4 regions of the Rhodoferax sp. PAMC 29310 genome follow, and region 3 is predicted to be linked to each of the others. Evidence: predicted binding sites of a transcription regulator. Region 3 holds the regulator's gene; each other region holds the start of a gene.
What was found. Region 3 encodes sigma-54, which starts transcription at its own class of promoters, with help from an activator protein. Its sites were predicted from a motif close to TGGCANGNAANCTGCTTT; they were not measured.
Positions count from the first base shown of each region.

Region 1 (7,514 bases), 2.0 Mb from region 3:
GTTGGGCGGGCACCTCCAGGGTTCGCGCGCCGCTGACAACTTGGTGCAGGTGCACGCCGGGCATCCAGCGGGTTTGGCCCGCAATTTTCTGTACGTGCTGTACGACTGGCATGCCGGTGAGACCTTGCAGCAGCAGCTCGATCACAAGCAAAAGTCCAGCGTGACGCAGGTATTGAGCATCGGCGTGCAGGCCTTGAAGGCCATGGGACGATTGCACCGCCAGGGTGTGATTCACCGCGACATCAAGCCGGCCAATCTGCACCAAGGCAGCGATGGCATGCTGCGCGTGCTGGATTTGGGCGTCGCCCTGAGCGGTCGGGAGCCGGCCTCCATGCGCCAACTCCACGCCGGCACGCCAAGCTACGTCAACCCGGAGCAATGGGGCTATTCACTGAAAGCCGGAACCACCGATTCAGAAAAGGAGTTGCCGGATGCGCAAAGTGACTTGTTTGCACTGGGGGTCACCCTGTACCAAGTGTTGACACGGCACCTTCCCTATGGCGAGGTCATGCCCTACCAAGTGGGGCGCTACTACCGCGACCCCACGGCGCCTAGCCGGCACAATCCGGAAATCCCGATCTGGCTGGACCACGTCCTGCTCAAAGCCGTGTCCCGCGATAAACGCCAGCGCTTTGAGACCGCCGAAGAGTTTCTGTTGGCGCTGGAGCGCGGCGCGTCTCGCCCCTTGAGTGCCCCCAGCGCCACGCCGCTGATTGCGCGCGATCCAACCGCCTTGTGGAAAATCGCATTGGGGGTCTCGGTTCTGTTCAATCTCTTGCTGGTGTACTGGGTGATTTTCTTGCCAAAGTAATCAACTGTGCCCATTTTTTCATGGGTGTTTGTTATTCATTTTGAAGTGGTCGGTGTGGCTGTCGGATTGTGCAGGTTGCGGCCATTCAACGTTCTGGGCGTCGCTCGGATTTGCGACTATGCTCAGCGCTAAAAAAAATACCGACTAGGGCCAAAGGAAACTCCATGTGTATTGATCGACCGTGCAAGGTCAGGCTGCCGCTGCGGTCTGCGTGCGGCCTATGACGGTTGTTCGCGGCTGGCGAGCGACTATCGGCAAACTGGCACGGTGGTGGGCTCCCGAGACGACGGGTCTGCCTGAGCAGGTTCGTCATGTCCGAACGGGTTTGGCACTGGCCTTGGGCATCGTTTTCCCCTTTGGCTTTTACAACATCTTTGTGGGAAAAGATGGTCGGGCTGGGCGTGGCCGAATTGGCTGCTGCCCTGTTGCTGCTATTACCGGGTGCTCTGCTGGCGCGGCACACCAAGCGCGTGACATTGGCTGAAAATTTTTTGCTGCTGGGCGTGTCTGTGGTTTTTGGGGCCTTGTTGGTGTTTGGTGCCATTGAGGGGACCGGAATCTATTGGGTATTCATTCTGCCGTTCCTCGTTTTCTTCATCAAAGATCAGCGCAGTGGTTGGCTCGGCAGCCTTTGGTTTTTGGGCCTGTCGAGCGTCTATCTGATCGTTTTGGCGCCTCATTTCACCTTCAATTACCCACATACGCCGGTTGTAGTCAGCCGTTTTTTGATCGCCTTTTTTCTCTACACACTGATTGCGGCTGGCTTCAATCGGCACCGCGTGCGCTTTGAAGGATCCCTTGTGGAAGCCCGCATGCAGGCAGAGGCCACTGCCCAGGCCAAGTCCCGTTTTCTGGCCGCTGCCAGCCACGACCTCCGTCAACCCGCCCACGCGCTAGGTTTGTTTGTGGGGCGCCTGACCCAAGTCAGTCACGACGCACAGACCCGTCAGATCGTGAACGGCGTGGACCAAGCCGTGCGGGGTCTTCAGCAAATGCTGGATGATTTCTTTGATTACACCCGGCTGGACGCCCACGCCGAGCCGCCGCTCACCCATCATTTTGCGATTGGCAATGTACTGGACCGTCTGGAAATCGGGTTCGGTTCCCGGGCGCTGGAAAAGGGTTTGCGCTTTCGCATTCGGCCATCGCCCTATTGGGTGAATAGTGACCCTGTCGTGTTGCACCGTGTGCTGTTGAACCTGGTCAGCAACGCCCTGCAGTACACCGCAGACGGTTTCATCTTGGTGGCTTGCCGGGTTGACTCTCTGCGATCAACCTTGCGCATTGAGGTGTGGGACAGTGGTATTGGCATTGCTCCGCAGTACCACGAGGCGATATTCGCGGAGTTTTTTCTGAATCCTGAGCGCGATCGGCGCAAGGGCATTGGCCTCGGCTTGAGTATTGTTTAGCGGTCCCGTCAGTTGCTCAATCACCGGGTGAGTCTGACCTCCCAGTTTGGGAGGGGCAGTCGCTTCTCTGTGGAGGTACCACTGGAGCCGGCGCCGCCTCACATTCGAGACCATGCAATGGTTGTGCCGCCAGACCAGGCAGCATGGGCCGGGCTGCGGGTGTTGGTGATTGAAGACGATGCCCTGGGCGGTTTGCTGACCACTTGGGGCTGCCAAGTGATTGTGGCGGGTGACGCAGCAGAGGCCTTGGCCCTGTGGGCGCAGGGCATGCGGCCCGAGTTCATCGTCAGCGACTATCGGCTACTAGGCGATTTCAACGGCGTTGACACGGTGTTGAAACTGCGCCAATTGGCGGGAACCCCGATTGCCGCGTGTGTGGTCAGCGGGGACAGGGACGACGCCGTCCGTCACGCGGCCATGGAGGCTGGGTTGATCCTGCTGACCAAACCGGTTCGTCCCGCGAAACTGCGAAGCATGATGCGCCATCTGACTCGGACCCAGGCAACGCAGCCTCAGCTCTCTGATGAGCAGCCGGCTTGGGCGTGATGGGCTTGTCACCGAGGTGTTGAACTTTTTTTAGCCTTTGAAGGAGTTGTATGTCGTCCATCGCCAATACCCCCGCCTCGCCGTACTACGCGGTCATTTTCACCTCGCTTCGCACCGAGGGCGACGACGGTTATGACGCCATGTCGGAGCGGATGATGGCCTTGGTGGCCGACCAGCCGGGCTTTCTGGGCGTTGAGTCGGCGAGAGATGGCGTTGGCATCACGGTGTCTTATTGGCAAGACCTGGAATCCATCAAGCAGTGGAAAGCGCAAGCTGAGCATCTGGAGGCGCAGGCCTTAGGGCACCAAAAGTGGTACAGCTCGTTCAAAACCCGCATCGCTAAAGTCGAACGTGAGTACGAGATGTAGGTGTTGGTTCTGTGTCCGCCTTGGCCACGGGCCGACCACGTCGGGGCACACCAGCAGGGCGTTATCTTCATGGGTCGCGTCGGATTGAAGCCCGGGGCTAGGTGGGCAAACTGATCAGGCCTTCCTCGTTCAAATTGAATGGGCGCCGCGTTAAAACGACACCGATTTCAACGACAGGTTCCAGCTTGTGTTTGTTGCGCGCTGTACTCACGCACTGGCACGCTTCCTGATAACGTCAATGCATGTCTGTTTCTCTTGATTTTCTTGCCTTGCCGCTGCTTGCTGCCGCGTCGTTGATTTTTTTCAGTGTGCTGGCCGGTGTGATTTCGGCGCGCGCGGGTTTTTCCTTCCTGCTGGTTTTTTTGGTGGTGGGCACGCTGGCCGGGGTGGATGGCCCCGGTGGTTTGAAATTCGACGATTTTCGGTTGAGCTTTTGGGTCGGCAACGTGGCGCTGGCGGTGATTCTGCTCGACGGCGGTCTGCGCACCGAATTCACCACCTTTCGCACCGGTTTGAAACCTGCGCTGTGGCTGGCCACGGTGGGTGTCGTGGTGTGCACGGGTCTCACGGCGGTGGCCGCGCATTTTTTGCTTTTCCTGGATTGGCCACTGGCGCTGCTGGTGGGCGCCATCGTGGGCTCCACCGATGCGGCGGCGGTGTTTTCACTGTTGAAATCATCGGGTGTACGGCTCAATGAGCGGGTGGCGGCCACCTTGGAAATCGAGTCGGGCATGAACGATCCGATGGCAGTCTTTTTGACCTTGAGCCTGATCGGCATCGCCTTGACCGCGGCCGCCGCCCCGATGGTCGGGCCCGAAATTGATTGGGCTTCGCTGCTGCTTGCGCTGCTGCATCAAATGGGCTGGGGCGCCGCGCTGGGTTTGATGAGTGGCTTCGGGCTGGCGTGGTTGCTCATCCGGCTGGGGCGCGGCCCGGATGGCGGAGGAGGAATACGAGCGCTGTTGATCGTTTCGGGTGGTCTGGCAGTTTACGCAGGCACCACCGCGCTGGGCGGCTCGGGTTTTCTGGCGGTGTACGCCATGGGTGTGATCGCGGGCAACCGGGCGCGCAAGCAAGTGCGCCCGGCGCTCTCAGCCATGGACGGCTATGCCTGGCTGTCGCAGGCCGGCATGTTTTTGCTGCTGGGCTTGCTGGTCACGCCGAGTGAATTGTTACGCACACTGTGGCCAGCACTGGGCGTTTCGGCGGTTTTGATGCTGGTCGCTCGACCGCTGTCGGTCTGGCTGTGCCTGAAGCCAATGCGCTTTGCCAACAACGAAATTGCATTCGTCTCGTGGGTCGGTTTGCGCGGGGCGGTGCCGATTGTCTTGGCTGTGTTTCCGGTGATGGCCGGTTTGCCAGGCTCCCACACGTTTTTCAACGTGGCGTTTGTCGTGGTGATCACGTCGCTGCTGTTCCAAGGCTCCACCATTGCCTGGAGCGCACGGCGCCTGGGGGTGACCTTGCCAGACCAGGGTGACATGGCGCAAGCACGCCAGGTATTTGGCGATTTCGTCATTGACGCGGCCACACCCATGATGGACCTTTGCACCTTTTATGGACTGCCCGTGCCGGGCGAGTCCGACCAGAGCGCTGGCCACTGGCTGCGTAACGAGCTCGATCGCCCTCCAGTCGAGGGCGACAGCGCCACCCTGGGTGAAGCCGAGCTCAGCGTGCGCGTCATGGATGGTCAACACATCAAACAGATCGGTATCAAACTCGGCCTTTGATCGAGGTCGGGGCACAAGCGGCAGCGCGCCGCCACCTACTCGTTCCAATGAACCACGGTTGGGGTCGTTGGCTGCCGAAAAATCGTCAAGATTCGACGTGTTCTGAGGCACTTGGTTCAATCCAGATTTCGCGAAGCCGGTGGCATGGATCCGCCATAAAAAAAGGAGGCCGAGGCCTCCTTTTTTTATCTTCATCAATGGCTGGATTTAGTGCGCCGAAGCGGGCTTGGCCGAAGGCGATACCTGCATTTCAGGAGGGCTAACATGAGCACGGCCGCCCTTCTCGGCCCAGGTGCGCGTCCAGCGAACCTGCATTTTGCGCAACATGGCCAGCAGCAGCAGGGCGCAGGCCGCAAAGGCGACAAAACCCCACAAGTAGGTGCCGGTGTACTCTTTGGAGAAGCCCATGGCCAAAGGAATGAAGCTTCCGCCGACGGCGCCAATCTCACCAATCATCGAACCCGCGACAGCCGTTGCCAGTGGCCAGCGCAGTGGCACCAATTGAAACAACGCCCCGTTGCCCGCACCCAGCGAGGCGAAGCACAGCATGAACAAGAGCGTGGTCAAAGGCAGCGAAGCGCCGGCCAGGCCGCACAGCACCAGCGTGGCAGCAATCATGAGCAGAACGCCACTCAAGGTCGTGATGCCGCCGACGCGGTCCGACAAATAGCCGCCCACCACACGCACGGCAGAACCCATCACCGCCGCCAGCATCGTGAGCTGACCGGCTTCGACCTTGCTGACCCCAAACTGGTCATGAAAGTAGGTGGGCAAAAAGCTGGCCAGACCAATGAAGCCACCGAAGGTGACGGCGTAGATCAAGCTGAATGCCCAGCCGTCTTTCTCAAACAGGCAGGCAATGTGCTCCCGGAAGGTTTGATGGGCGCTGTCTTGCGGCTCCCTGGCAAAAATGACCATCACGGCAAAAGGCACCAGCATGCACAAACCAGCCAGGCCATACACCGTCTGCCAACCGTAGGCCACGGCCAGCGGCGGGGCAAACAACACGGCCAGCACAGTGCCAGAGTTGCCCGCACCGGCAATGCCCATGGCCAAGCCTTTGTACTTTGGGGGGAGCGAGCCACTGCCCAGTGACAAGGCCACGCCAAAACTGGCACCTGCGATACCCAGCAACACACCCATGGCGATCACGTCGTTGTAGGAGCTGATAAAGAAAAAGCCAAAGGCCAGTGCACCCATGACCATCGCCATCTCGACCAGCGCCGCATTTTTGCGGCCAATGTACTGAGCCAGTATGCCCAAGGGAAAACGCATGAATGCGCCAGCCAGAATGGGCACCGAGATCATGAAACCTTTTTGCGCTGCGGTCAGGTTGAACGTCTCGGAAATGAACGGCGCCATGGCGCCGTTCAATACCCAGACGGCAAAACAAAAATCAAAGTACAAAAACGCTGCAAACAGCGTGGGCGCGTGGCCACTTTTTAGAAATGTCTTAAATCCCGCCATGGTGCCGGTCCTCTATAAAACTAAACAATTCAATAAATAGGGGTATTGCGAAAACCGTGCCAGTTTTTAGGGCGAAAAAAAGCCCTTGGTGCCACGAAAGTGGGCGCAAGGGCCGGATGATGGTGCATTGCACCAATAGGTGCGCACCAAGTTGGCGAGGGGCGTTCAGGCCGCCTTTTCGACGTGGGCTTGCCGGGTGTACAGAAAATCGATGACCGCCTTTCGGTAGTGCTGGTACGGCGCGCTGCCCGCTAGCGCCACCCGATTGCGCGGGCGCGGCAGGTCCACGCTTAGCACCTCCCCGATGGTGGCGGCCGGGCCGTTGGTCATCATCACGATCTTGTCGGACAGCAATACGGCCTCGTCCACATCATGGGTCACCATGACCACGGTGCTGTGCGTGCGGGCGACGATGTCCAGCAATTCATCTTGCAGTTTGGCGCGAGTGAGTGCATCCAGTGCACCAAAAGGCTCGTCCATGAGCAGTACTTTCGGCTCCATCGCCAGCGCCCGGGCAATGCCCACCCGCTGCTTCATGCCACCCGAAATTTCACCAGGGCGTTTGTGCGCGGCTGGCGTCAGGCCCACCAGCGCCAGGGCGGCATCGGTGCGTTCTTTCAGTTTCGCTTTGCTCTCAGCCACGGCGCCAGTGCGGTTGCCGGAGCCGAACACGCGCTCCACGCCCAGGTAGATGTTCTCAAAGCAGGTGAGCCAAGGCAGCAAGGAGTGGTTCTGGAACACCACCGCGCGCTCCGGGCCAGGTCCGGCAATCTCGCGGTTGGCGCACAAGAGCGTGCCTTGGGTGGGTGTGGTCAACCCGGCAATGAGGTTGAGCAAGGTGGACTTGCCGCAACCGGAGTGCCCGATCAAGGCCACAAACTCGCCTTTGGCCACCGTGAGGTGAATGTCGCGCAGGGCGCAAAACGGGCCCTTTTTGGTTTTGAAGGTCTGCTCAACTCCGGCGATTTCAATGAAATGGGTGTTCAGTTTTTCGTTCATGATTTGACTTCCTCAAAAGTGAAGGCGGTGGCGAGCTTGATCAGTGCATGTTCCAGTACCAGGCCAACCACGCCAATGACAAAGATGGCCACGATGATGTTGGTCACATTGAGGTTGTTCCACTCGTCCCAGACCCAGAAGCCAATGCCTACGCCGCCAGTCAGCATCTCAGCCGCAACGATCA
Region 1 is NZ_CP072852.1:1,675,453-1,682,966, reverse strand. It holds gene J8G15_RS07690 (bifunctional protein-serine/threonine kinase/phosphatase) at 1-811, shown strand, start outside; gene J8G15_RS07685 (HAMP domain-containing sensor histidine kinase) at 1,123-2,220, shown strand; gene J8G15_RS07680 (response regulator) at 2,338-2,766, shown strand; gene J8G15_RS07675 (antibiotic biosynthesis monooxygenase) at 2,817-3,134, shown strand; gene J8G15_RS07670 (potassium/proton antiporter) at 3,377-4,864, shown strand; gene J8G15_RS07665 (NarK/NasA family nitrate transporter) at 5,072-6,331, opposite strand; gene J8G15_RS07660 (ABC transporter ATP-binding protein) at 6,497-7,330, opposite strand; gene ntrB (nitrate ABC transporter permease) at 7,327-7,514, opposite strand, start outside.
Region 1: J8G15_RS07665 (NarK/NasA family nitrate transporter) is a predicted target of sigma-54. The motif match lies at 6,376-6,393, and genes of this name have one in related genera.

Region 2 (7,514 bases), 920 kb from region 3:
CAGGGGAGCAGCGACAAGCCCTTTGCGTCGACCCCAAATAGCCACAGGGACAGGGGTTCATGGCGCCAATCAACTGAAAGCGTGCCGGGAATTCAGCTCGCCGCGCCGCACGCGAAATTGTGATCAAACCGGACTCCAGCGGCTCACGCAGAGCCTCCAAGGCCGCCCGCGGAAACTCTGGGAGTTCGTCCAGGAACAAGACCCCGTGATGCGCCAGCGAAATTTCGCCCGGACGGGGCGGTGACCCGCCACCCACCAAGGCCACCGCACTGGCCGTGTGATGCGGACTGCACGTCGGACGTTGGCCCCACTTCTCCAGCGCAAAGCGCCCGCCCAGCGAGGCCACGGCCGCACATTGCAGCGCTTGCGTCGTTGTCATGGCCGGCAACAGGCCTGCAAAACGCTGCGCGAGCATGGATTTGCCCGAGCCTGGCGGCCCACTGAGTAACAAACTGTGGCCACCAGCGGCCGCGATTTCCAGCGCGCGCCGCGCGCCAGGCTGCCCTTTGACGTCAGCCATATCGGGGTAATGAGCCGCTTGCATCTCGGTTCTTGCCGTCACGCGCGACCAACCAGCACTGGCATCTATCGCCGGCACATCCGGGTTGGCGGGCAAGAAATACTGAACCACGTCAAGCAAATGGCGGGCTTCAAAGACGTGGGCATTGGGCACCAAGGCGGCTTCTGTCGCGCTTTCGGGGGGCAACACAAGGCGGGTCTGAACCCCGCCCGCATGCAAGGCGAGGCTCATGGCCAGCGCACCCCTCACGGGGCGCAACTCGCCCGACAAGGACAACTCGCCGGCGAACTCATGACCCGCCAACCGCGCGCCGTCAATTTGCCCGCTGGCGGCCAAGATGCCCAGGGCGATCGGCAAATCAAAGCGCCCTGAGTCCTTGGGTAAGTCGGCTGGCGCGAGATTGACTGTGATGCGTTTGTTATGGGGAAACTCCAACCCCGAGTTCTGAATGGCCGAGCGAACCCGTTCGCGAGCCTCCTTGACCTCAACATCAGCCAAGCCCACCAAAGTAAAACTAGGCAGACCATTGGCCAGATGAACTTCAACTGTCACCGCTGCGGCATCTAGGCCCAATAGGGCACGGCTTTGCACCAAAGAAAGACTCATGAGACCACCCTCTCCAAAAAGGTGCAGCCATTTAGGTGCACCTCGAAATCAATTGCACCAATTAAGTGCGTACTGTTTATTTATACATGCATACTAGCGCATCTGCTCGCCGGTGCGTGAGGCCAATACGCAACAAAGGTGGCAATAGTTGGCATGAACTCTGCTTTACCTCGTTATCCCCAACCTTGTTGGCGCAGTTATCGCAAACGTGGTGACTGAACCACGCCATTGTTTCCATGCCCAGGAGAATCTATGAAACTCGTTACCGCCATCATTAAACCCTTCAAGCTGGACGAAGTGCGTGAAGCACTGTCGACCATCGGTGTGCAGGGCATCACTGTCACTGAAGTCAAAGGTTTTGGCCGCCAGAAAGGCCACACTGAGCTGTACCGTGGCGCGGAATACGTGGTTGATTTCTTGCCCAAGGTGAAGATTGAAGCCGCCATCTCAGACGAGTTGGTCGAGCGAGTGATTGAAGCCATTGAAGAGTCCGCCCGCACCGGCAAGATTGGCGACGGCAAGATTTTTGTGACCGCCATCGAGCAAGTGGTTCGCATCCGCACGGGCGAGACTGGCAAAGAAGCCCTGTAAAGCCACCCCATTCATCAGACACGAGAAAGAACCATGAAAAAACTACTTGCCTCCCTTGTATTGGGTGTGAGCCTGCTCGGAAGTGGTGCCATTGCCTTGGCCCAGACCGAAGCCGCACCCGCTGTTACCGCGGCGGCTGCCGATGCAGCCGCCGCGCCAGCCGCCATGGCTGTTGAAGCCGCTCCAGCGGTGGCCGAAGCCGCCCCCGCTGCGGCCGCGCCAGCCCCCACGGTTGACAAAGGCGACACCGCCTGGATGATGATCTCCACCGTGCTGGTCATCATGATGATCGTCCCGGGCCTGGCCCTGTTCTATGGCGGTTTGGTGCGCAGCAAAAACATGCTGTCCGTGCTTATGCAAGTCATGGTCGTTTTCTCAATGATCTCCGTGCTGTGGGCCGTGTACGGCTACAGCGTGGCCTTCGGGGGAGAAGGACTGATCTGGGGCAACCTCAGCAAGCTGTTCCTCAAAGGCGTGACACCGGCATCGCTGGCGGACACGTTCACGGTCGGCGTGAAGATTCCTGAGTTCATTTTCATCGCCTTCCAGGCTACTTTTGCTGGCATCACCTGCGCACTGATCGTCGGCTCGTTTGCCGAGCGCATGAAGTTCTCCGCTGTGCTGCTGTTCAGTGCATTGTGGTTCACTTTCAGCTACCTGCCCATTGCCCACATGGTGTGGGGCTCCGGTGGCTACCTGCTGGGCAAAGGCGCGCTGGACTTCGCTGGCGGCACCGTGGTGCACATCAATGCCGCTGTTGCTGGCCTGGTGGGTGCTTACATGGTGGGCAAGCGCATTGGCTACGGCAAAGAAGCCATGGCGCCTCACAGCCTGACACTGACCATGGTCGGTGCATCAATGTTGTGGGTGGGCTGGTTTGGCTTCAACGCTGGCTCCAATCTGGAATCCAATGGCGGTGCCACTTTGGCATTCATCAACACCTTGCTGGCCACGTCAGGTGCGGTGTTGTCCTGGTCGATTGGTGAAGCCATGCACAAAGGCAAAGCCTCCATGCTGGGCGCGGCGTCTGGCGCAGTTGCCGGCCTGGTGGCCATCACACCCGCTTGCGGCACAGTTGGCCCCATGGGCGCCATCATCATCGGCGTGTTGGCTGGTTTCATCTGCTTGTGGGGCATCGGTGGCCTGAAGCGAATGCTGGGTGCGGACGACACGCTCGACGTGTTTGGTATCCACGGCGTGGGAGGTATTGTGGGTGCTTTGTTGACGGGTGTGTTCACCGCGCCTAGCCTGGGTGGCACGGGTGCTGCTGACTTCTCCATCGCTCACCAGGTGTGGGTGCAGGCCGAAGGTGTGTTAATCACCATCGTCTGGTCCGGTGTGGTGGCTTTTATCGCCTACAAACTGGTCGACGTTGTTCTGGGACTGCGTGTCAGCGAAGAAGACGAGCGCGAAGGCCTGGACATCACGTCTCACGGCGAAACCGCTTACAACCGCTGATCGCCCTCTCGCTGCCCAGTGCAGCGTGACCGATCATCCAACCCACCGGGGCCTCAGGCGCCGGTGGGTTTTTTCATGGGGACATGCAGTGCACAATGACACTCAAGGAGACCCTCACCATGACCACACTCATCCAACTCAACGCCGGCACACTGCGTTGCGATATTGCCCCTGAGCTGGGCGGCAGCTTGGTCGGTTTTTGGCTGGGCGACACGCCGGTGTTGCGTCCGGCACCCCATGCCACAAGCGCCCGCGACGCCAGCAGCTACCCTCTGGTACCGTTTTCCAACCGCATTGGCCAGGCCTCCTTGCAATGGCAGGGCACCAGCCACCCCTTGGTGAAAAACTTCGAGCCCGAGCCACACGCGATTCACGGTCTGGGCTGGCAGCGCCCCTGGCAGGTGCTGGAGCAAAGCGAAGGGTTCGTGCTGATGAGCATGGAGCACCGCCCGGACGCCTCTTGGCCGTTTGCCTTTGATGCCTCCCAAGCGTTTCGTTTGACCGGCGACATGCTGGAGATGAGTCTGAGCATCACCAACCAATCCGACACCCCTGCGCCGGTGGGCTTGGGCTGGCACCCCTTCTTCGTCAAACGCCCTGGCAGTCACGTCTCGTTCAACGCCACTGGCCGCTGGGAAATGGGCGACGACAAGTTGCCCACCCACCGCCTGCCCGCCACCGGGCTGGACACGGATTGCGCCACACTCAAAGTGGACCACTGCTTCGACGGCTGGCCCGGCGTGCTGCACCTGCACGACGAGGCCCTGGCCATTCGCGTCAGCGCCAATCAAAGCCGCCTGGTGGTGTACACCCATGCACAGCTGCCCAGCATCGCCATCGAGCCGGTCAGCCATGTCAACAACGCAATCAACCTGCTGGCGGCTGGCGTGGCCAGCGCCGAAGAACTGGGTATTCGCATCCTTCAACCTGGCGAATCCCTCAGCACCGAAATGAGCATTCACGTGGAGAAAGCCTTATGACAACCAACAACACCCCCTGGCAGGCCGTCACCACCAGCCCCAATGAACTGGGAGAGTCTCCCTTCTGGCACCCGCAAGAGCAACGGCTCTACTGGCTGGACATTCCGGGCAAGCAGTTGCTGCGCACGGACACCGTCGGCGGCGTGGTGGACACCTGGGACATGCCCGAAGAGCCCGGCTGTATGGCGCCTGCAGCCAGTGGGGGCTGGGTCATTGCCCTGCGCCACGGCATTTTTCGAGCGCACCAATGGGGTGGGGAATTGCAGCGCATTGCCACGCTGGACTACGATACGAGCCAAATGCGGGCCAACGACGGCAAGTGCGATGCGCTAGGGCGCTTCTGGGTCGGCACCATCGACGAGCCCAAAAAGTCGATGAACGCCGCCCTGTACATGGTGGACTGCCGCGATGGCCGCACACCCCACATTGAACGCAAGGCGGGCGACGCGCTCACCGCCAACGGCCTGGGCTGGAGCCCTGACGGCCACACGCTTTACTGGTCTGACACCCCGCGCCACGTCGTGCACGTCTGGGACTTTGACCCCACCAGCGCCGCCATGACCGGGCACCGGCAATTTCAACAACTACCCGGCAAACCCGAGGGCTGGCAGTTTGAACCCAGCCCCGCCAACGGCGGCTACCAGGGCCGCCCCGACGGCGCGGCAGTAGACGTGCAAGGCAATTACTACGCGGCCATGTTTGAAGGCCGGCGCATCTGCAAGTTCTCATCCGACGGTCGCTTGCTGGACGAGATTGAGACCCCGGCACAGTGCCCCACCATGCCCTGCTTTGGCGGCGACGACCTGAAAACCCTGTTCATCACCACCGCCCGCCATGGCCGAAGCGCTGACGAACTGGCCGCCCTGCCACTGTCAGGCTGTGTGTTTTCAATGCCGGTGGACGTGCCCGGATTGCCGGTGAATCTTTTCGTGGACTAAGTTTTTGCACCGGCTGGTTTCAAAAAATTCACACTACCCCCCAGAGTGGCGCTTTACCATCCACGCCATCTCCTGCGCATCAATCAAGGCCACTGCCCCATGGACTCCTCGCTTCGTCAACTGACCGACCGCATCCTCGCCGCTGCCGCTGACGGCACACCGCTTCGCATTCGCGGCGGCGGCAGCAAAGACTTTTATGGTCAAACCCTGCAAGGGGACGTGCTGGACTTAAGGCCTCACACCGGCATCACCAGTTACGAACCCACCGAGCTGGTGGTGACCGTGCGCGCCGGCACGCCGCTGGTCCATCTGGAAGCCACCCTGGCCGAACGCGGCCAGTGCCTGGCCTTCGAGCCGCCGCGCTTTGCCGGGGCCGACGCGTCCACTTGCGGCGGCATGGTGGCCGCAGGTTTGAGTGGCCCGGCGCGTGCCAGCGTGGGTTCAGTGCGCGACTTTGTGCTGGGCGTGAGCCTGATCAACGGCCGGGGCGAAGCCCTGACTTTTGGCGGCCAGGTCATGAAAAATGTCGCGGGCTACGACGTATCCCGCCTGATGGTGGGCGCTCTCGGCACGCTGGGCGTGCTCACCGAGATTTCGCTCAAAGTACTGCCCGTGGCCCCGGCGGAAGCCACTCTCATGTGCGCGGGGCTCAACCAACAACAGGCTTTGGACCTGCTCAACCGCTGGGGCGGCCAGCCCCTGCCCTTGAGCGCGAGCTGCTGGGTGCGGGACGACACGGCCACCCCCGTGCGCGACTTTTTGTTTGTGCGCCTGCGCGGCGCCATTGCCGCCGTGCAATCAGCCGGCCCGCGCCTGATTGCCGACATGCACGCGTTGGGCGGCGAAGTCCGCGTGATGGACAACACCGAGGCGGGAGCCGACTGGACCGCCTGCCGCGACCAAACCCTGCCTTTCTTTACCCGGCCCGCGCCAGAGATGGGCTTGTGGCGCCTGTCGCTGCCGCAAACCGCGCCAGCCTTGCCGCTGCCCTACGCCCAGTTGGTGGAGTGGCACGGTGGCCAGCGCTGGCTGTGGGCACCCGAAAGCGCGGCCCCAGCGCTGCGTCAAGCGGCAGCCGAGGTGGGCGGAAGTGCTACGCTATTCATAGCTTCTTGTGGCGATAATTCCAAGGTTACACCCCGATTTGATGCATTAAAACCACCCTTGGACGGCATTCACCAGCGGCTCAAGGCCGAATTCGACCCCGCGGGCATTTTCAACCGCGCCCGCCTTTACCCCGACTTCTGAACGGCACGCCCCCATGCAAACCAACCTGGCTCCTGAATACCAAGGCACGGCGGACGGCAACGCGGCCGAAGCCATTCTGCGCAAATGCGTGCACTGCGGTTTTTGCACCGCCACCTGCCCCACCTACCAGCTGCTCGGTGACGAGCTGGACGGCCCACGCGGCCGCATTTATCTGATGAAACAGGTGCTGGAGGGCGCCACACCCACCCGCAAAACCCAGATGCACCTGGACCGCTGCCTGACCTGCCGCAACTGCGAGTCCACCTGCCCCTCTGGCGTGGACTACGGTCACCTGGTGGACATTGGCCGCAAGCTGGTCGACGCCAAAGTGCCGCGCCCGCTGGGTGAGCGCGCCCTGCGCTGGGCGCTGAAGGAAGGTTTGCCCTCGCCCCTGTTTGCCCCCGCGATGGCCATGGGCCAGTTGGTGCGACCCTTGCTGCCCGCCTCACTAAAGGCCAAGGTGCCGGCCAAGCAAAACGCCGGCAAACTGCCCACCGGCGTGCATGGGCGCAAGGTACTGATGCTGGCTGGCTGCGTGCAACCCGCCATGATGCCCAACATCAACAGCGCCACCATGCGCGTATTCGACGCCGCGGGCATCCAAACTGTCATCGCCCCCAAAGCCGGTTGCTGTGGCGCGGTCAAATTTCACCTGAACGACCAGGACGGTGGCAAGGCGGAAATGCGGGCCAATATCGACGCCTGGTGGCCCCATGTGCAAGACCAGGACGGCCGCCCCGGCGTGGAAGGCATCATCATGAACGCCTCGGGCTGTGGCGTCACCGTCAAGGAATACGGCCACATTTTGAAAGACGACCCGCTTTACGCCGGCAAGGCCGCCCGCGTCAGCGAGCTGACCCGCGACGTGAGCGAGTGGCTGCCCGAACTGGCCGCCGCCCTGAAAGACCGCGTCAAACCCACGGCTGCCCCCATCGCCTTTCACCCGCCCTGCACACTTCAGCACGGGCAACAACTGCGCGGCGGCGTCGAGCAGCACTTGGGCGACTTGGGCTTCACGGTCAAGGTCACCGGCTGTGAGGCGCACCTGTGCTGCGGCTCGGCAGGCACCTACTCGGTACTCAACCCCAAGCTGTCCTACGAGTTGCGCGACCGAAAACTCGGCCATCTGGCCACCACCTTTGGCGACGCCAAGCCAGCGGTCATTGCCTCCGC
Region 2 is NZ_CP072852.1:2,774,379-2,781,892, forward strand. It holds gene J8G15_RS12835 (YifB family Mg chelatase-like AAA ATPase) at 1-1,126, opposite strand, end outside; gene glnK (P-II family nitrogen regulator) at 1,379-1,717, shown strand; gene J8G15_RS12845 (ammonium transporter) at 1,751-3,175, shown strand; gene J8G15_RS12850 (aldose 1-epimerase) at 3,295-4,155, shown strand; gene J8G15_RS12855 (SMP-30/gluconolactonase/LRE family protein) at 4,152-5,093, shown strand; gene glcE (glycolate oxidase subunit GlcE) at 5,193-6,341, shown strand; gene glcF (glycolate oxidase subunit GlcF) at 6,355-7,514, shown strand, end outside.
Region 2: glnK (P-II family nitrogen regulator) is a predicted target of sigma-54. The motif match lies at 1,276-1,293, and genes of this name have one in related genera.

Region 3 (7,514 bases):
CGGGCTTGCTGCTCGACACCGGCCACACCGGCCACGTCAATTCGCTCGCCATAGGGCGGGTTCAGCATCATCACGCCCGGCTCATCGACCGGAGGCATACGCTGCAACGCATCGCCACCACGGAACTCGATCACATCGGCCACGCCAGCCCGTTCGGCGTTGCGCTGGGCAAAGTCCACCATCCGGTGCGAAACGTCACTGCCAAAAATAATGGGTTTTTGGCCGGGCTCCCTCACCACCTCTGCGTCAGCCGCTTCTCTTTTCATCGCATCCCAGTCCGCACGGCGAAAGGGAAGGTATTTCTCAAAGGCGAATCGACGGCGGCTGCCGGCCGCAATGTTGCAGGCAATCTGAGCTGCTTCAATGAGCACCGTGCCGCTGCCGCAGCAGGGGTCGTACAAGGGCAGCAGGTCATCCTCACCCTCGGCCCAGCCGCTGGCGGCAATCATGGCGGCTGCCAGGGTTTCCTTCAAAGGCGCATCACCCTTGTCCTCGCGCCAGCCGCGCTTGAATAGCGGTTCGCCGGAAGTATCCAGGTACAAAGAGCAGCTGTCAGTGGTCAAGTGCACGTAAATGCGGGCATCTGGCCACTGGGTATTCACATCGGGGCGCACGCCATTGGCGGCTACGCGGAAACGGTCACACACGGCATCTTTCACCTTCAGTGCCGCAAAGTTGAGGGAGGTGAGCGGGCTGTGCTGGGCTGTGACTGCGATCTTGATGCTTTCCTTGGGCGTGAACCAGCGCTCCCACTCGACCTCGCTGGCCGCGCGGTACAGGTCCTGCTCGCTGCGGTACTCGGTGTACGACAGCAAGACCAGTACCCGCTGGGCCAGGCGGCTGTAGAGATTGAGCAACATGGCGTGCGACCATGAGGTGCGCACCGCGACGCCGCCGCGCTGCTTGGTTGCGCAGCCCGGGGGCAGGCCGGTTATGCGAAGCACCTCGGGCAGTAATAGGTCTTCAACGCCTGCGGCGCAGGGTAAAAATAATTGCAATTGGTTCACGTCGTTTTCCTATGACAGGTTTATTGTTCTGGGGCGCAAGCGATGCTCCGCTAATCTCCGGTGCCCGTAGGTCTGGTGGGACGGGGCCGGACAGCGATTTACAGGTCTTTTCGCAGCGAGGCGGGGGCAATTCGCAGCCCTTCCCGGTACTTGGCCACGGTGCGGCGAGCGCAATCAATGCCCTGCTCTTTGAGCATCTCGGAGATCTGATTGTCGCTGAGGGGCTTCTTCAGATTTTCGGCACTGATGAACTGCTTGATCAGCGCCCGCACTGCCGTGCTGGAAGCATTGCCCCCACTGTCGGTCCCCAAGCCGGAGCCGAAGAAGAATTTCAACTCAAAAGTGCCGAATGGCGTGGCCATGTATTTGGCAGTGGTCACACGGCTGATGGTGGACTCGTGCAAGCCCAGTTCGTCTGCAATTTCCCGTAGCACAAGCGGGCGCATGGCCAGTTCGCCATGCATGAAAAAGCTCTTTTGGCGCTCCACAATGGCGTTGCTCACCCGCAAAATCGTGTCGAAACGCTGCTGGATATTTTTGATGAACCAGCGCGCTTCCTGCAGACGCTGTTGCAGCGCCGCATAGTTGGACGCCTCGGTGCCGCCACCCCGGTGTTGCTTGAGTGCGTTGGCATAGATGTCATGCACCCGCAGGCGAGGCATCACGTCGGCGTTGAGGCGAACCCTGAACTGCGCCTGCGATCCGTTGCCCACTTGAGTGACGATGACGTCCGGCACCACGATATTGCGCTCTACATCGGCAAACCGGCGTCCGGGTTTGGGCTCCAGATGCCCAATCAGTGCGATCCCCTCACGAATGGCCGCATCCGGCACACCGCACAATTGCACCAAACGCTTGATGTCACGCCGCGCCAAAACATCCATCGGCTGCGCACAGATGCGCAGGGCCACCGCCACCGTTCTCGCCTGGGCCAACTTGATGTCGTCTTGACTCTGCAAAGCTTTCAGTTGAAGCGTCAAACACTCGGCCAAACCCCGTGCACCCACTCCCACAGGCTCCAATGTTTTAAGCAAGGACAGCGCAACGGTGAAGTGGTGCAGCATTTGCTCCCGCTCTTCAAGGTCATCGCCGGTCAAGCCGTCAACCAACTCAGCCAACGCCTCTTCCAGGTAACCGTCGTCGTTCAGCGACTCAATCAGGAAACGCAGGGCGGCGCCATCTTCTTCACTCAGGTGCAAAGCCAGGGCCTGCCGGTGCAAATGGCTTTGCAGCGACTCCTGGCTGCGCGCCAGTTCGGTCACATCGGCATCACTGTCACCATCCAGGTTGTTGCCGTGGGCCTTGGCCTCGCCCCCCCACTCGCCATCATCGGGCGCCATGGAAGCACTGCCGTCGCCGTCCCAGCTCTGCCCGTCGTCTGCCGACAGGGGCGACAATTCGGCATCGGTTTCGCTGCTCACCCGGACTTCCGCAGTGAACTCGGCAGGAGCATGCGCGCCGGCTTCCACATCCAGATCCTCATTGCGGACCGGTGCATCGGCTTGTGCCAGTCCAAATTCTTCGCGTGGCGGCTCTTCTGCGCTCACCTCCAAAAACGGGTTTTCGTCCAGCATTTGCTCGACTTCCTGGCTCATTTCCAGCGTCGACAGCTGCAACAGCCGGATGGACTGCTGCAATTGCGGCGTCAGCGACAGGTGCTGGGAAACACGAAGGGACAGGCCAGGCTTCATCGCCCCCCCCACCGTTCAGGACAGGCCAACGTCCGCGAGGCGGCACGCCTGTGGAAAGCAATCAGTAGGTAAGGAAGGGATAGACAGTGCACCCGGCTCACATTCTGAAATGTTCGCCGAGGTACACCCGGCGAACATTGGCGTCGTTGACGATCTCGGCAGGCTTGCCTTGGGCCAGCACACTGCCGTCACTGATGATGTAGGCGTGGTCGCAAATGCCCAGGGTTTCCCGCACGTTGTGGTCAGTGATGAGCACCCCCAGCCCACGCTCTTTCAGGAAACTGATAATTCGCTGAATCTCGATCACGGCGATGGGATCAATCCCGGCAAAGGGCTCATCCAGAAGAATAAACCGGGGTTGCGTTGCCAAGGCGCGCGCGATCTCGACCCGCCGGCGCTCACCACCAGACAGCGCCAATGCCGCCGAGCCACGCAGATGATCCACCCGCAAGTCTTGCAACAATTCGGTGAGTCGTTTTTCGATTTCCGGCTTGCTCAGCGGTCGACCGGCGTCATCGCGCTGCAACTCCAGCACGGCGCGCACGTTATCTTCCACGTTGAGCTTGCGAAAAATAGAGGCTTCCTGAGGCAAATAGCTCAAGCCCATGCGTGCCCGTCGGTGAATGGGCATGTGGCCCACCGACTGCCCGTCAATGGTGATGTCACCCGCGCTGGCGTGCACCAAGCCCACAATCATGTAGAACGAGGTAGTCTTGCCGGCACCATTGGGGCCCAGCAAACCCACCACTTCACCTTTTCTGACGACCAAGGACACGTCTTTGACCGCTTGACGCCCGCCATAAAACTTCTGCAGATGGCTGACTTCCAGTCGACTTTCGCCGCTGGCCGCCTCCAGGCGAGAAGGTGTCTCGGTGATGGCCTCCGGGGTACTCACTTCTTGTCCGTCCCCATCGTGGTGGTCGAACGAAGTGCGGGCACCAGCGGTGCCAAGGCACCTTTCGGCGTGCCGGAATCCGACTTGGGCGTCAGCATGGCGCGGACCCGCCCGCTTTTTACGCCATCGGTTTTGGTGACGGAGCCGTCGATGGTGAACACGTCTGTGCTGTTGTTGTACTGAATCACGCCGCCGGTGAACTCGTCACTGAGCGTCGCCCCCCGGTAGCGGCGCAGCTTGGCATTGGTCAGGAACTTGACGGTGTCCGCTCGGCTGTCGTACTCAATCGTGTCGCCTTCGCCCTCAATGTATTCGTCAACACCTTCGCGCTTTTGGCGGAAAAAAGCTTGTTTGTTCGGCTCGGAAAGCACCAGACCAAATTGATTGCCCTCGGAATCCTGCTTCACATCAATTTTGGCACCGCGAATCAGAATTGTGCCTTTGGTTAACACCACCCGGCCGGTAAACACACTGGTTTGTCGCTGATCGTCATAGCGCAGCGAATCCGCCTCAATATTCATGGGCTTGTCACGGTCCGCTTTTTCCGCATACGCCTGGCCAGCGCTCAGGGCGAGGCAAACAACCAGAAACAGAGAGGTGAGTGTTATTTTCATAAAGGCATGAATCTTGCTGCAGTGTCAGTTTATGTCATTGTAGCGACCCGTTCGCCCAAGCCAAGCCCCCCCCCGCCTCACGGTGGGTCAATACCAACTTGCGTTACATGAAGCGCCATCGAGGCACGCGTGTGGGTTCAAGGCTAAAAAGAGCTCCGCCCAACGCCCCCATCAGGCATCAGCCGGCGGGACGCACTCATTTGAGGGCCAGCCGGCCTGATGCGACTAGCGTCCGCTGCGAACCTGGGCGACCAGCGACTCCACTACTTGCAAGGCGCGCTCCATGCCCTTGGCCTGTGTGCCATCGGTGTAGAAGCGTCCGGCAACGCCGAGCGCCGGCACGCCCTCAACGCTATAGGCGTTTTGCAACAAGGTCGCCTTCTTGGCCTTGGTGACCACGGAGAATGAGTTGAACTGCTGCGTAAACTTGGCCTTGTCAACACCTTGGGAGACGACCCAAGGCACGATGGCGTCTTCCGTGTCCAATTTTTGGCGCTCGGCGTGAATGGCAGCAAAGACCTTGGAGTTCAGTTTTCCGACCAAACCCATGGCCTCCAGCGCGTAATAAAGACGCTGCTGAGGAATGAAGCTGTCCCGGAAGGCAATTGGCACCTTACGCATCACCACATCAGCGGGCAAACGCTTGACCCACGCCTCCAACGTCGGTTCAAACGCGTTGCAATGCGGGCAGTTGTACCAAAAAAACTCCACTACTTCGATTTTCCCCGCTGGGGCTTCAACCGCAGCGACGGGCTTCACTTCAAGATAATCCTCACCGGCCTGATAAGGCTTGCCTTGTGCAAAAACAAGCGACGGCAAAGCCGACGCACCAGCTACCGCACCACAGGTCAGGGAAAAATCACGACGCTTCATCTTTGAACACTCCAGTTAAATCAGTCGGACTTACGCTGTTGGCATAAGTTCAATAGCAGCGCTCTAGCGCGCCACAGACACCAGCGCTGTCTCCAGGCCAACGGCATCCAGTTTTTCCTTGGACTGGATCGCATCGTCCTTTTTCTCATAGGGCCCAACACGCACCCGGTAGACAGTGCGTCCCGATTGCTCTCGCTCTGAGACCTTGGCTTCAATGCCTCCCAAGGACAGGCGAGCCCGCTGGCTTTCGGCATCTACAGCAGTTCGGAAAGCACCCAGCTGAACAAAATAGTAATAGGGGTCAGCCTTGGCAGCACCCGAGCGCGCCTTGGCGAGGTCACCCAATGGGTCAGCAGAGACGGCGGGCTTGACCTCGGCCGGCTTGGCGTCTGCTGGTTTCACGACAGGGGCTGCGATCTCGGCGGCAGGCGCAGGAGTGACTGAAGAGTCCACGGGTTTTGTCACCGGCTTCACTTGCAACGCGGCATTGGGGTCCCAATCCTTGTTGCGCAGGGTCTCCATGAAGTCTTGCTCGACGGTACGGCTACTGGCCTTGTTCACAAAGGGAACCGGAACTTTGGTGACGTAAACCGCCACGCCCAAAGCGATTCCCAAGCCCACCACCACGCCCAGAATGAAGCCCAATATGGTGCCTCCGCGTTGCTTGTTCATGTGCTGCATCTCGTTTTATGGTTACATTTTTTGCGGGGCACTGACGCCCAGCACGGCGAGGCCATTGTGCAACACCTGCGCGGTAGCCGCGACTAGTGCCAGGCGCGCCAGTTTGACCGCCTCGTCGTCCACCAGAATGCGCTCTGCGTCGTAATAGCTGTGATAACACGCCGCTAGTTCCCGTAAGTAGAAGGTGACATCGTGTGGCGCGAAGCCCTGAGCGGCCATGGTCAACATGTCCGGGTACTTGGCAAGAAGCAGCATCAAAGCCTGCGCCTGAGGACTTTCCAGTGGGGACAGATCGACGCCTGCTAGGCTGGCCGCATCGCCGCCCCAAGCGCTCAGCACCGAACAAATGCGGGCGTGCGCGTATTGCACGTAGTACACCGGATTGTCATTGTTCTTGGCCACCGCCAGATCGACATCAAAGGTGTACTCCGTGTCAGGCTTGCGGCTAAGCAGGAAAAAGCGCACCGCGTCTTTGGAGGTCCATTCAATCAGGTCGCGCAGCGTCACATAGCTGCCTGCCCGTTTGGATATCTTGACCTCTTCGCCACCGCGCACCACCCGCACCATCGTGTGCAACACATAGTCAGGGTAGCCCTCAGGGATGCCAGCACCCGCGGCCTGCAGGCCGGCGCGCACCCGCGCAATGGTGCCGTGGTGGTCGGTGCCCTGGATGTTGATGACCTTGGAATAGCCACGCTCCCACTTGGCGATGTGGTAGGCCACATCGGGCACAAAGTAAGTAAAGGTGCCATCCTGCTTGCGCATGACGCGGTCTTTGTCGTCACCGTAGTCGGTGGAGCGCAGCCACAGCGCGCCGTCTTGCTCGTAGGTTTTGCCATTAGCCACCAGCGTCTCCACCGTCTTGGCCACCCGGCCGCTGGTGTACAGGCTGGATTCCAGGTAGTACTCGTCAAACTTCAGGTTGAAAGCCTGCAAATCCTTGTCCTGCTCATTGCGCAGGTAGGCCACGGCAAACTGTCGAATCGACTCCACATCGTCCACGTGACCGCTGGCGGTGAATTCGCGGTCATCGGCCTTGACTGTCTTCTTGGCCAGAAAGTCATTGGCGATGTCGGCAATGTAGTCGCCGTTGTAAAAGGCCTTGCTGGCGGGGTTGTCAGAATCGGTGGGCCAGCACTCGTCACCGGGTTTGAAGCCTTTGGCGCGCAATTGGGTGCTGTTGGTGAGCGTCTGGATTTGCACGCCCGCATCGTTGTAATAGAACTCACGGTGCACATTCCAGCCCTGCGACTGGAACAAATTGCAGATTGCATCTCCCAAGGCGGCCTGACGGCCATGGCCCACATGCAGCGGACCGGTCGGGTTGGCCGACACAAACTCGACCAGCATGCGCTGACCGTTGGAGCCTTGGTTGCCATAGGAGGTGGTCTGGGACAGCACCTCGCGCACAATTTGTTGCTTGGCCTCGGGCTTGAGCCGGATGTTGATGAAACCGGGGCCGGCAATATCCACCGCATCCACCCAGCGCTGGTAGCAAGGCGTTGCCAACAGGTCAGCGCGCAGGGTCTCGGCCAGTTGGCGAGGATTCAGTTTCAGGGGTTTGGCCAGTTGCATGGCGGCCGTGGTGGCAAAGTCGCCATGGGCGGCCACTTTGGGCGACTCAAAGGCCGCTTTGGCACCCGCGCCAGGGGACAATTTTTCCAGCGCTTGCGCCAGGGCTTCGAGCAATTCAATTTTTACAGACAGCATGCGCCGATTTTACGAGGGCGCGAGTGGCAAAAAAATCCACCTC
Region 3 is NZ_CP072852.1:3,692,632-3,700,145, reverse strand. It holds gene J8G15_RS17185 (class I SAM-dependent RNA methyltransferase) at 1-1,007, opposite strand, end outside; gene rpoN (RNA polymerase factor sigma-54) at 1,106-2,698, opposite strand; gene lptB (LPS export ABC transporter ATP-binding protein) at 2,796-3,593, opposite strand; gene lptA (lipopolysaccharide transport periplasmic protein LptA) at 3,590-4,207, opposite strand; gene J8G15_RS17165 (thiol:disulfide interchange protein DsbA/DsbL) at 4,433-5,080, opposite strand; gene J8G15_RS17160 (SPOR domain-containing protein) at 5,144-5,752, opposite strand; gene argS (arginine--tRNA ligase) at 5,774-7,471, opposite strand.

Region 4 (7,514 bases), 2.0 Mb from region 3:
ACTCAAGGACTGGGCCGAGCGCACTGCGCCCGGTAGCTCCGCCGAGGCCATTGCGGGCCGCGCTTTTGGCGCGCTGATGGGCATTCGCGATGCGTTCATCTTCCCACTGAGCCCACCGCCTATTCCCGAACTAGGGTCCTCATCAGGCTTTAGCTTCCGGCTGCAAGACCGCGCCGGCTTGGGCCGTGACGTGCTGCTGGCATCTCGCAACCAGTTGCTGGGCATGGCAGGCAAAAGCAAAGTACTGACCGGCGTTCGCCCGGACGGTCTGGAAGACGCGCCACAGTTGCAGCTTGACATTGACCGCGACAAAGCCAGCGCCCTGGGCGTGAGCTTTGATGCCATCAACAGCGTGATCTCAACTGCATTGGGTTCCAGTTATGTGAACGACTTTCCCAACGCCGGACGACTCCAGCGCGTGGTGGTGCAGGCCGATGCACCGGCCCGCATGCAACCCGACGACCTGCTCAAGCTGAATGTGCTCAACAACCAGGGGCAAACTGTGCCTTTGTCCGCCTTTACCCGCACCAGCTGGGTCAGTGGCGCCATGCAGACGGTGCGCTACAACGGCTATTCGGCCATGCGCATCAGCGGCAGCGCAGCCACCGGCTACAGCACGGGTGACGCCATGGCCGAGATGGAGCGCTTCGCCGCCCAGTTGCCACGAGGCATGGGGTTTGAATGGACGGGTCAGTCCCGCGAAGAAAAGCTGGCTGGCTCGCAAGCCATCATCTTGTACGGCTTTGCCATATTGGCGGTTTTCCTCTGCCTGGCGGCTTTGTATGAAAGCTGGACCATTCCTCTGTCGGTGATTCTGGTCGTGCCCTTGGGCGTGCTCGGTGTGTTGCTGGCCACCTTGCTGCGCAGTTACTCCAACGACGTTTACTTCCAGGTGGGCTTGATCACCATCATTGGTCTTTCAGCGAAGAATGCGATTTTGATCATCGAGTTCGCCAAAGACCTGCAGGCGCAAGGCAAGAGCGTGGTCGCCTCAGCCCTGGAAGCTGCGCATTTGCGCTTTCGCCCCATCATCATGACCTCTCTGGCGTTCACGCTGGGCGTGCTGCCACTGGCCTTGGCCACAGGCGCCGGCTCAGCCAGCCAGCGCGCCATTGGCACGGGTGTGATCGGCGGCATGATCACTGGCACTGTCTTGGCGGTGGTGTTTGTGCCCGTCTTCTTTGTGGTGGTGCGCAGTATTTTCAAAGGCAGTGAAAGGCAGCGGCGTTTTGACGCCGAACATGGCCAACACGCAGGAGTGATTTCTCATGATTAAGTCCCCCTCACGCGCGACGCCCCGGGCATTGGCGCCCCTGGCGGCCGCCCTGCTGCTGGCCGGTTGCAGCCTGATGCCCACTTATGAGCGCCCGGCTGCGCCCATCGAATCAACATGGCCCGAGGCATCCGTCAACCCCAGCACGGCCGGCGCGCCCGCTGCGGCTGACTTGGCCTGGCAGACGTTTTTCACTGACGCCACCTTGAAGGAGCTGATTCAGACGGCACTCACGAACAACCGTGATCTGCGAGTGGCAGTGCTCAACATTGAACAAGCCCGCGCCCAACTCGGCATCCGCCGCGCGGATAAATTGCCAACGGTGAATGCAACGGCTACGGGCTCCCGCGCACCTACTGGCTCAGGCGGCATCAACAGCACCTACACCGCCGGCTTCGCCGTCACCGCCTACGAGCTGGACTTTTTTGACCGTGTCGGCAGCCTGAAACAGCAGGCGCTGGCCCAGTACCTGGCCACGCAAGAAGGCAGCAAGACGGCACAAATCAGCCTGATTTCCACCGTGGCGCAAACCTGGTTGAGCCTATTGAGCGACGAGGCCTTGCTTCAACTCTCGCGCCAGACCCTGACCACGCGCGACGACTCCCTCAAGCTGGTGCAGCTGCGCTTCAAACACGGTGTGGTGTCTGAGCTGGACCTGCGCCTGGCCGAGTCGCTGCAGGCTGCCGCCCGAGTCACCTTGGCGCAACAGGAGCGCCAACGCACGCTGGACGAAAACGCGCTGGTCTTGCTGTTGGGCCAATCCTTGCCGCCGGCCGCCCGCGCCCAATTGGCAGGTACCAACCCAACGCCCTTGCAATTTGCCGTATTGCCTGCGGGCTTGCCCTCGGACTTGCTGACGCGCAGGCCTGACATCCGCCAAGCGGAACAGCAACTGGTGGCCAGCAACGCCAATATTGGCGCGGCCCGCGCCGCCTTTTACCCACGCATTTCCCTGACTGCGGGCGCAGGCACCGCCAGCAGCGACCTTGGCAACTTGTTCAAGGACGGGTACTGGGGCTTCACCGTGGCGCCCCAGTTAGTGCTGCCGATTTTTGATGGTGGACGCAACCAGGCCAATCTGGACGGCGCCAAAGCGGGGCGAGAAATCGCCGTGGCGCAGTACGAGAAAGCCATTCAAAGTGCTTTTCGAGAGGTGGCCGATGCCTTGGCTGCCAACGCCACCCTCGCCCGCCAGTTGCGTGCCCAGGAAGCCCAGTTGGCCGCGGAAGCCGCTCGCCATGGCTTGACGGATCTGCGTTACCAAAATGGTGCGTCCAGTCAGCTGGATTGGCTGGATGCCCAGCGCTCGCTGTTCAGTGCGCAGCAGGCACTGGTGCAAACCCGGCTCATCTACGCCCAGAGTCAGGTCGCGCTGTACAAGGCACTGGGCGGCGGGGCACCCACCATGCCTTAACCACAAACGCCACTTCGGCGCGGTTCTTGCATGTGCTGGGCATGCATGAATCCTTAAGAATCGTTGTAGTGGCCCCCGATCTGGCGGTGGAAGATCCGGCAGACGACCATGCCATCAGCCAGGCGGAGCGGTCGCGCAGTCTTCGCATCGGCTTGCTGGAAAACGGCTTCAATCTGGTAGCGGTGCTGCCCGCCGATGTATTCCTGCAGGAGCGAATCAATCAGCTTCAGCCCGACCTGATCATTGTGGATGCCGAAAGCGAGGCCCGTGATGCGCTTGAGCATGTGGTCATGGCCACCCGGGACGCGCGACGCCCCATCGTGATGTTCACCAACAACAATGACACCTCCCAGGTGCGCCATGCTGTGGCATCCGGGGTTACGGCCTACATCGTCGCCGGGCTGTCCAGCGAACGCATTCGCCCCATTTTGGACGTCGCCATGGCCCGTTTCCAGCACGAGCAGGCTTTGCGTCAGGAGCTGGCCGACACCAAGACTGAACTCAAAGACCGCAAAACCATTGACCGCGCCAAAGGCCTGCTCATGCAGCGCCAAAACCTGAACGAACAGCAAGCTTTCGACAAGCTGCGCAAAACCGCCATGGACAAGGGACTGAAACTGGCCGACGTGGCCCAGCGCATGCTGGACGTGGCCGACCTGCTCGCCTGAGGTGCAACGGCGGCCGGCGGCGCATCATTTAAGTCGAAGACCTCAAGCAAATCGCGCCGCCCCGGTGGTAAGGTCACGCCATGAAAACACAAATAGATCATCTGGTTGTCGTGGCCAAAACCCTGGAGTTGGGTGTGCAATGGTGCGAAGCCACCCTAGGCGTCACCCCCGGTCCCGGCGGCGAGCATGCGCAGTTTGGCACGCACAACCGCCTCATCAAAATTGCCACGCCAGCCTACCCGCTGGCCTACCTGGAAATCATCGCCATCAATCCAACCGCCTCGCGCCCCGCCAATGCGGTTGGCAAGCGCTGGTTTGACATGGACGACGCGGCACTGCAGGCGGCCGTTGCCAAACAGCCGCGTCTGGTGCACTTCGTGGTCAATACCGACGACATGCAAGCGGCCCGAATAGCGCTGAAACGCCAAGACATCGAACCCGGTCTCGCGGTACACGCCAGCCGCCATACCCGCAAAGGGGTGCTGCAATGGCAAGTCACGGTGCGTGAAGACGGGCAACGCCTGTTTAATGGCGCACTGCCCAGCTTGATTCAATGGGGCAAGCCTGACGCGGAAGAGCCCTTGCGCCTGCACCCGCGCAACAGCCTGCCCCGTTCTGGTATCTCGCTGCAAAGCATTGCCGTGACCCACCCCACCGCGTCCAAACTGCAGGCTGCGTATGACGCACTGGGGCTCACCGGCATTGCCGTCGAAGAGGGTCCCGCCAACCTCATTGCCACGTTGAAGACCCCCAAAGGCTTGGTGCAACTGGAGAGCCAAGGGGTTTAAGAACCAACGCAGCCCGAAGTCTGGCGGCAGTGAAATATTTCCGCCGGTCACTTCATCCAACCCGCTAGAATCCTGTCCGGCAGGAGAGAGAGCGTCCCAGACGCTCCACCGAAGGCGCAAACTCCCATGAACGCTCAGGTACACCCTCACCGGTGACGTACTGCCACCATTTGTAAACGCCGTCTGGAGAGCCATCGCCACCCGCAAGGTGTCGGCGATGCACCGAAGGAGCAAGCTCCGCAGTCCACTGCGGTGTGAATCTCTCAGGTACCAAGGACAGGGGGAGCGGCATCCGGGCAGCGCCCTGGGTGCTATTTATTCCATAGTGCACTCTGCAGGTTCTGCCTGGGCTAGACCCCGAAAAGGTTATCCATGCGTATCATCGTTCTTGGCAGCGGGCTTCTTGGCGTCAGTTCAGCCTATTACCTCTCCCAACAGGGTCATGAAGTCACCGTGGTGGACCGCCAGTCCTCCCCGGCGGCGGAAACCAGTTTTGCCAACGGCGGGCAAATCTCGGTCAGCCATGCCGAGCCTTGGGCCAACCCCGGCGCGCCCATCAAGCTGCTGCAATGGCTGGGCAAAGAAGACGCGCCACTGCTGTTTCGCCTGCGGGCCGACATGCGCCAGTGGATGTGGGGATTGCAGTTTCTACGCGAGTGCACACCGGCGCGCACCCGCCACAACATTCAGCAAATCGTGCGCCTGGGCACTTACAGCCGCGACACATTGCAGCAACTGCGCCGCGACACGGGCATTGAGTACGACCAGCGCACGCAAGGTATTCTGCATTTTTACACCTCGCAAAAAGAGTTTGACGCCGCTCTGGCACCCACCGAGCAAATGCGCGAACTGGGGTGCGAGCGCAACATCGTGAGCGCCGACGAGGCCGTTCGTCTGGAGCCCACCCTGGGCCATATTCGCCCACAGTTGGCCGGTGCCACCTACACCGCCGAAGACGAGTCGGGTGACGCCAATCGCTTTGCCCGCGAGTTGGTCAAACTGTGCGAAGCCAATGGGGTGAAGTTTTTTATGAACCACACCATCACCGCCTTGCGCGAAGCGGGTGGACAGATTGACCACGTGGAGGCCACCGACAACGAGGGCCGCTTCCAGCGCCTGTACGCAGACTCATACGTGATGGCCATGGGGTCTTTCAGCCCGTTGTACCTGAAGCAGCTCGGCATCAAACTGCCTATTTATCCCGCCAAAGGCTATTCGGTCACCATGCCCGTGAAGGACGCCAACATGGCGCACCAGGTCAGCTTGACGGATGATGAATTCAAACTGGTTTTTTCACGCCTGACGCCGGTGAATGGCGACGGCACCGACCGCTTGCGCATTGCCGGCACGGCGGAGTTCAATGGCTATGACCGCGACCTGAACCGCATTCGCTGCGAAGCCATCGTCCGCCGGGTGGAGCAACTGTTCCCCGGAGCCGGCGACGCCACCCAAGCCAGTTTCTGGAGCGGCCTTCGCCCCGCTACACCCAGCAACGTGCCGCTGATCGGCAAAAGCAAGCTGCCCAACCTGTTCCTCAACACCGGCCACGGCACGCTGGGCTGGACGCACGCTTGTGGCTCCGGCAAATCCATTGCCCGCATCGTGAGTGGGTTGACGCCCGAAGTGGACTTTGCGTTTACCCAAGGCTGAGTCATGGTCGACCTTGCCAGGATGGTGCACCGCACCATCCTCGTGCTGATTCACACTTAGACAAGAAATTGACACCTAGCCCTTGTCCGATATGCGGAAGAAGCTACATATTCGATAGCAACTCACTCTCAAAAAAGTTGGCACAGTGATTGCTTAGACATTGATACGACCAAAGTAGGTCACCAGACGGGTTGAGTCCAAAGGCGGATTCAACCGGTCGATCCGGACAAAGGCGTCCCCACCTGCACGCGGCTTGCACCAAGCCCCGCGCAGCGTGAGGACGCCTTTTTTTGCTTTTCGTTTGTTTTTAAACCTTGGAGAAGACACATGACTGACTTACTCGCCAATTCACTGAGCCGACGGACTGTGCTGCAATCGGCCGCCGTGGGCGCCATCGGTATCAGCCCCGCGCTGCGCTCGGTGGTGTACGCCGGTGGCTCTGACGCGCCAGAAAAAACCGAGGTCAAGATTGGATTCATTCCCCTGACCGATTGCGCCAGCGTGGTGATGGCCTCCGTGCTGGGGTTTGACAAGAAATACGGCGTCAAGATCATTCCCAGCAAGGAAGCGTCTTGGGCGGGTGTGCGCGACAAGCTGGTCAATGGCGAACTGGACTTTGCCCACGTGCTTTACGGTCTGGTCTACGGCGTTCACCTGGGCGTGAGCGGGCCCAAAAAAGACATGGCCGTGCTGATGACGCTGAACAACAACGGCCAGGGCATCACCCTGTCCAAGGCCCTGGCCGACAAGGGCGCGGTCGATCTGGCGGGACTGGTGTCCCTGATGAAGAAAGAACCCCGCGAATACACCTTTGCCCAAACTTTCCCCACCGGCACCCACGCCATGTGGTTGTACTACTGGCTGGCCTCGGCCGGAGTGAACCCGTTCAAGGACGTGCGCTGCATTGTGGTGCCCCCGCCCCAAATGGTGGCGAATATGCGGGTCGGCAACATGGACGGCTTCAGCGTGGGTGAACCCTGGAACCACCGCGCCATCATGGACGGGATTGGTGTATCCGCTGCCACTTCGCAGGACGTCTGGAAAGACCACCCCGAGAAGGTGCTGGGCACCACGTCAGAGTTCGTCAAGAACAACCCCAACACCGCCCGCGCAGTCACCATGGCGATTCTGGAAGCCAGCCGCTGGATTGACGCCAGCCTTCAGAACAAGCTGAAGATGGCCGAAACCGTGGCGCAGAAGTCTTACATCAACACCGGGGTCGACGCCATCAACCAGCGCATTCTGGGCCGCTACCAAAACGGCATGGGCAAAACTTGGGACGACCCCAATCACATGAAATTCTTCAACGACGGCGCGGTGAACTTCCCCTATCTGTCAGACGGCATGTGGTTTCTAACCCAGCACAAGCGTTGGGGCTTGCTGGACGCCCACCCTGACTACCTCAAGGTGGCCAAGGAGATCAACCAGATTGACCTCTACAAGCAGGCCGCCTCAGCACTCAAGATCAACGTGCCCAAAGACGTGATGCGCACCTCCACCCTGATGGACGGCGTGGTATGGGATGGCAAGGACCCCAAAAAGTACGCCGACAGTTTCAAAGTCAAAGCCTGAACGACGCGGGGAGGTGCCCCCTCCCCGCCGTACCTATCCTTTCAAGGAGCACACCATGGTTAGCGCCGTATTTCACTCGCCCCTAGGCCCCGTGGCCGAGGGCATTGCGATCCCCAAAGAAAACTCATCCCGCGTGAGCACTTCAAGAG
Region 4 is NZ_CP072852.1:1,667,297-1,674,810, forward strand. It holds gene J8G15_RS07625 (efflux RND transporter permease subunit) at 1-1,276, shown strand, start outside; gene J8G15_RS07630 (efflux transporter outer membrane subunit) at 1,269-2,687, shown strand; gene J8G15_RS07635 (ANTAR domain-containing response regulator) at 2,729-3,355, shown strand; gene J8G15_RS07640 (VOC family protein) at 3,436-4,143, shown strand; glycine riboswitch at 4,214-4,302, shown strand; glycine riboswitch at 4,317-4,433, shown strand; gene J8G15_RS07645 (D-amino acid dehydrogenase) at 4,516-5,793, shown strand; gene J8G15_RS07650 (CmpA/NrtA family ABC transporter substrate-binding protein) at 6,121-7,365, shown strand; gene ntrB (nitrate ABC transporter permease) at 7,421-7,514, shown strand, end outside.
Region 4: J8G15_RS07650 (CmpA/NrtA family ABC transporter substrate-binding protein) is a predicted target of sigma-54. The motif match lies at 5,932-5,949, and genes of this name have one in related genera.